Linked DNA regions of Flammeovirga yaeyamensis. The protein of the gene in region 2 binds, or shares a complex with, the protein of the main gene of each other region. Links are inferred from orthologs where the notes say so. Each region holds a gene or a part of one and is shown on either strand. Other genes may lie near its edges.

Region 1 (3,175 bases), 1.3 Mb from region 2 along the record:
AAACTTAGTTGTAAAGTGACCTGATTGGAACACTTCATTATCCATTAAACGCAAGTGGAATGGAATAGTAGTTTTAATACCTTCGATAACGAATTCATTTAAAGCTCTTTTCATTCTCTTGATAGCCTCTGCTCTTGTTTCAGCAGTAACAATCAATTTTGCGATCATTGAATCATAATTTGGAGGAATAGTATATCCTGTATATACGTGAGTATCTACACGAACACCTGGTCCACCAGGAATATGTAAAGTAGTAATCTTACCAGGACTTGGTCTGAAATCATTTGCAGGGTCCTCAGCATTGATACGACACTCGATAGAGTGTGCTTGTGGAGCGTAATTCTTTCCAGAAATTTTCTCTCCAGCTGCTACTTTAATTTGTTCCTTAATTAAATCGAAACCAGTTACTTGCTCAGTAACAGGGTGCTCTACTTGAATACGAGTGTTCATTTCCATGAAATAGAAATCACCATGCTTGTCCACTAGGAATTCTACTGTACCAGCACCTTCGTATTTAATTTTTTCAGCACCTGCGATAGCAGCCTTACCCATCTTCTCTCTCAATTCTGGAGATAAAGCTGGTGAAGGAGCCTCCTCAGTAAGCTTTTGGTGACGACGTTGGATTGAACAGTCTCTTTCAGACAAGTGACATGCACTACCGTAGCTATCTCCAATAATTTGGATTTCTACGTGACGTGGTTCTTCAACGAATTTTTCAAGATACATACCATCGTTACCGAATGCTGCAGCAGACTCTTGACGAGCTGAATCCCAAGCTTTTTGGAATTCGTCTGGAGAAGTAACGATACGCATACCTCTACCTCCACCACCTGCAGTAGCTTTTAAGATAACTGGATATTTGATTTGCTCAGCGATTTCAAGACCTTGTTCAACAGAGTCTAACAAACCTTCTGAACCAGGGATAGTAGGAACGCCAGCTTCTTTCATAGTAGCTTTTGCCGTTGCCTTGTCACCCATTGAATCAATCATATCTGCAGAAGCTCCAATAAATTTAATATTGTTTTCCTCACAGATACGAGAGAAATTAGCATTCTCTGACAAGAAACCGTATCCTGGATGGATCGCATCACAGTTAGTGATTTCAGCTGCCGCAAGAATGTTTGGTATATTTAGATAAGAATCTGTACTTGCTGCTGGACCGATACAAACTGCCTCGTCAGCAAATTTTACGTGCAAGCTTTCCTTATCAGCTGTAGAGTAAACTGCTACTGTTTTGATACCCATCTCAGAACAAGTACGGATAACACGCAGTGCAATTTCTCCTCTATTTGCGATTAGTATTTTTTTGAACACGATGTTCCTATTTTAGTAAGAAGTTATATTTAACTGTATGCTATAGATCATTCTAAAAGAACGACTAAGCTGGATCTACCAAGAATAGTGGTTGGTCGTATTCTACTGGAGACATATTGTCAGCCAATACTTTAACGATAGTACCTGATACTTCAGATTCGATTTCGTTAAATAGTTTCATTGCTTCGATGATACAAACTACATCTCCTTTCTTCACTTTATCGCCAACATTAACGAATGTATCTGAATCAGGGTTAGGTGACGTATAGAACGTACCAATCATAGGTGATTTAATTTCGATGTAATTCGAAGAATCGGCCGCAGGTGCTTCAGGAGCAGAAGGAGCTTCTACTGCAGGTGCTGGTGCAGATGCAGGAAGTTCAGCTGCTGCTGGAGCAGCGATAGGTGCTACTGGAGCTGAAGCTAAAACAGGTGCAGCTACTGGAGCAGCAACAGCTGCCGCTTCAGGATTACGTCTAACGTGAAGTTTGATTTCTGCAGTTTCTACATTTACTTCTTGCAAACCTGAGTTCGCAATAAAGCTAATCAGATCTTTTACCTCTGGTGCTTTCATAATGTGATAGTGTGTGAACTTTAATCTTCCCTCAAAAGAAGGCTTCAAAAAGTTAATTTCTGTATAATATTAAATACTTAGAATATGTTTGAGTTTTTACACTCAAACATATTCCTTTAAAAAAATTATTTTTTAACACGTTCTACATAAGAACGCTCTTGTGTGTTCACTTTAATTACATCTCCTGTGTCAACAAACAAAGGAACCATAATTTGAGCATTAGTTTCAACTGTGGCAGGTTTAAGTGTGTTTGTTGCAGTATCACCTTTAATACCTGGCTCAGTATAAATCACCTCCATTTCTACAAATTGAGCTAATTCACAACCAATAACTTCATCATCCGCCTCAACGTGGAAAAGAATATCAGCATTCATTCCATCTTTCAACAAATCGTTATTTGGTACTTGTTCTTCTGGTAAAGTTACTTCTTCCCAAGAACTAGTATCCATGAAATGGAATCCCATATCATCTTGGTAAGAGTATTGATGCTCTCTTCTTTCGATACGAGCAGTGGTTACTTTATGTCCAGAAGCAAAAGTGTTATCAATTACTTTACCAGTACGAACAGACTTTAATTTTGTACGTACGAAAGCAGGACCTTTACCTGGCTTCACATGTTGGAATTCAATAATTTGAAATACATCGTTATTGAACTCGATACACAGACCATTTTTAAAATCAGCTGTAGATGCCATTTTATATATACTCTATTTTTTGACTTTGATAAAATGCTAAGGTCTAACAATCAATTTTTAGACCAAAGGCAAAAATACAAATATTTATTAGTATGCCCACTTAATGTAAGCTGCGCCCCATGTAAATCCGCCACCAAAAGCAGCAAATACAAGATTATCGCCTTTTTTTAACTTATTTTCGTAGTCCATTAAACATAATGGAATAGTGGCAGCAGTTGTATTACCGTATTTATGGATGTTCATCATCACTTTTTCTTCGCCTACTCCCATTCTATTGGCTGTGGCATCGATAATACGTTTGTTGGCTTGGTGAGGAACTAAATAGGCGATATCATCTGACCCCAAATTATTTCTCTCCATGATTTCTGCTGATACATCTGCCATAGAAACTACTGCATGTTTGAATACGTGCATTCCTTCTTGGTAGATATAATGCATCTTATCATCTATAGTTTGATGAGTTGGAGGATGCAATGACCCACCTGCTTTCATATGTAAGTGAGGTTCACCAGCACCATCTGTCTTTAAGACGAAGTCCATTACTCCTTCTTCAGCTTCAGTAGGTTCTAATAGAACAGCACCTGCACCATCA
Region 2 (3,127 bases):
CTTCACGTTACCTGGCTTGTATACACCGTGAACGTTACCGAAAGATGCAGCTACTAAGAATTTGTGGTCGATTTTACCTAATTGCTCGTAAGCGTAGTCAACTTCTGAAGGTTGAGTGTAAAGACGTGAAGGATCAACATCAGAGTTGTCAACACCATCTTCCTCACCACCAGTGATACCTAATTCGATCTCAAGAGTTTGACCCATTTTAGCCATACGCTCGAAGTATTTACCAGAGATCTCCATGTTTTCTTCTAATGACTCCTCAGAAAGGTCGATCATATGAGAAGAGAATAATGGCTTACCAGTCTCAGCATAGAATTTTTCAGATGCGTCTAAAAGACCGTCGATCCAAGGAAGTAATTTTTTAGCACAGTGGTCAGTGTTCAAGATAACACGAGCACCATATTGCTCAGCCAATTCGTGAACGTGCTTAGCACCGGCGATTGCACCAGCGATTGCAGCTGCTTGACCTTCACCTTTAATGCCTTTACCAGCGTAGAAAGAAGCACCACCGTTTGAGAACTGAATAATAACTGGAGCTTTCAATTTCGCAGCAGTTTCCATAACAGCGTTTACTGAGTTAGTACCTACACAGTTTACTGCAGGAAGAGCAAAACCTTTTTCTAGTGCGTATTGATATACTTTTTCTACGTCCTCACCAGTGATTACACCTGGCTTGATATCATTAATGTTGAAAGACATAATTATAATTTGAATAATTTATGATAGCGTCACACACACGTGTGAACAATAGCAGCCACAAATATACAACTCTTAAACCTATATTGGTAGTAGAATTTTGGTGACTTTAGTAATGTTAATACGAACACATTAATCAATAGTTTTACTAAATATTAAGCATAGAAGAAATATTGTCAATTATTAAAGAATATTTGGAAATCAACTATTTTGAATTTATTTGCCGCTCAGAAGAACTGTTTTTATAAAAAAAACTATTAAATCTTTACAATTTTGTTATGCAAACATACAATAAGTTTTTTATGTGAAGACTTAATGAATATCTTTACGGTTCGAATGTAATTTCGATTACAATAAACTAAAATTCTTACACAAGTTTATATATATTCTTATGGCTTGGTTCAAAAGAAAAGAACAGGGGATACAAACTCCAACATCTGAAAAGAAAGATTCACCAGACGGCCTTTGGTACAAAACTAACCAAGGCAAGATCATACATATGCAGGAACTTCGTGAAAATGCTTACGTTTGTCCTGATGATGAATTCCACGTACGAATAGGATCTAAAGAGTATTTTGAGATCATTTTTGATGACAATGAGTTCACAGAGTTAGATGAAAACATGACTTCTGGAAACCCATTGAATTTCAAGGACAGCAAATCTTACGAAGATAGAATTGCTGCTTCTCAAAAGAAATCAGAACTAAAAGACGCATGTAGAACTGTTTACGGTAAAATAAACGGTTTAGACTTAGTAGTAAGCTGTATGGACTTTAGCTTCATCGGTGGTTCTATGGGTTCTGTTGTAGGTGAAAAAATTGCAAGAGGTATTGACCACGCAATTGCGAACAAAATGCCTTTCATGATGATCTCTAAATCTGGAGGTGCTCGTATGATGGAAGCAGGTTTTTCATTAATGCAAATGGCAAAAACTTCAGCAAAGTTAGCTTTACTAGAAGAAGCTGGTTTACCATACATCAGTTTATTAACTGATCCAACTACAGGAGGTGTTACTGCATCTTACGCAATGTTGGGTGATATTAATATTGCTGAGCCAGGTGCTTTAATTGGTTTCGCAGGTCCTCGTGTAATTAGAGAGACTATCGGTAAAGATCTTCCAAAAGGATTCCAATCTGCTGAGTTCTTACAAGAACAAGGTTTTGTGGATCTAATCGTTAACCGTAGAGAGTTAAAGAGAAAATTGACGACAATTTTGAAAATGCTTCAAAATTAATCGGAAATCTAATTATATTAAGTCCTCAGAATTGCTTTATAAGTTCTGAGGACTTTTTTTTGTATTTATATTTTTTGATTTTCATCGAAACGATCATTTGATATCGTTTCTTACTTTATAGATCCCCTAAGAAAATGCGTGAAAGCACCGGTAAAACAAATGTCGATTGGTTAACGGTATTTATTTACATCACTATGGTGATAGTTGGTTGGCTCAACATCTATGCTGCCGTTTATCAGCCAGATGCCCCTACAAGTATTTTTTCTATTTCACTCAATTCAGGTAAACAATTGATGTGGATTGGAGGTGCACTACTCATCGCCTTTGTTATTATGGTGGTCGACTTTAAGTTGTTCAGTACCATCGCCTATCCCGCATTTATCATCACCTTGCTCATGCTGACCTTCGTTTTGGTTTTCGGTCACTCTGCAGGTGGTAACACATCTTGGATCAAGATAGGTTTTATACGAATACAACCCTCCGAATTTGCCAAATTTACCTTAGCCTTAGCATTGGCCCGGTATATCGATAATCCTACCGTTAAGATTGAAAAATGGGATGGATTTTTAAGCTCAGTCGCAATAATATTGATTCCATTTGGAATGGTAATGCTTCAAAAAGATACAGGATCGGCATTGGTATTCGCTGCTTTCTTTTTGATGTTGTACAGAGAGGGCATGCCGTGGTGGATTATGGCTGTCGGACTTTGGTTAGTATTCTTATTTGTTACTGCACTGGTTACAGACACTTTAAGTGCCGTAGCATTATTGGGTGGTATGACTATCATTGCCATCATTTATCTTATTTACACAAAGAAAAGTAAACTCTTCCTGTTTTTAGTCGTCGGATTTGGTACACTATCTTTCCTATTTACAGAAGGTATCGACTTCATTATGTATGACGTGATGCGTCCTCACCAAAGAAAAAGGATTGAAGTTTTAGTGAACCCTAAAATCGATCCACTAGGAGTAGGTTACCAAGTAAACCAATCGAAAATTGCCATTGGTTCTGGTGGACTTGCAGGAAAAGGATTCTTAGAAGGGACACAAACAAAGTTTAATTTCGTACCTGAACAATCAACCGATTTTATCTTCTGTACTATTGGAGAAGAACACGGATGGATTGGAAGTTTAATTACAATAGGCCTATTTGCCGCCTTAATTATACGATTAATCATATTAGCAGAACGAC

Evidence for each region. The genes of interacting proteins can lie anywhere in the genome.
Region 1: the proteins of accD (region 2) and accB are in contact, whole or in part, in a solved structure (PDB 8UXZ), measured with the Escherichia coli proteins. The link is inferred for Flammeovirga yaeyamensis from one-to-one orthologs.

The regions. Positions count from the first base shown.
Region 1 is NZ_CP076132.1:2,741,160-2,744,334, forward strand. What follows is about bases 134-3,032. They hold accB (acetyl-CoA carboxylase biotin carboxyl carrier protein), read right to left. Parts: upstream 1,889-3,032; coding sequence 1,379-1,888; downstream 134-1,378. Other genes in these bases: accC (acetyl-CoA carboxylase biotin carboxylase subunit), read right to left, coding at 134-1,314; efp (elongation factor P), read right to left, coding at 2,014-2,583; KMW28_RS10770 (beta-ketoacyl-ACP synthase III), read right to left, coding at 2,671-3,032. Outside these bases: more of accC, read right to left, coding at 1-133; more of KMW28_RS10770, read right to left, coding at 3,033-3,175. UniProt on the Escherichia coli protein: This protein is a component of the acetyl coenzyme A carboxylase complex; first, biotin carboxylase catalyzes the carboxylation of the carrier protein and then the transcarboxylase transfers the carboxyl group to form malonyl-CoA.
Region 2 is NZ_CP076132.1:4,059,519-4,062,645, reverse strand. What follows is about bases 164-3,014. They hold accD (acetyl-CoA carboxylase, carboxyltransferase subunit beta), read left to right. Parts: upstream 164-1,093; coding sequence 1,094-1,936; downstream 1,937-3,014. Other genes in these bases: rodA (rod shape-determining protein RodA), read left to right, coding at 2,071-3,014; fbaA (class II fructose-bisphosphate aldolase), read right to left, coding at 164-705. Outside these bases: more of fbaA, read right to left, coding at 1-163; more of rodA, read left to right, coding at 3,015-3,127.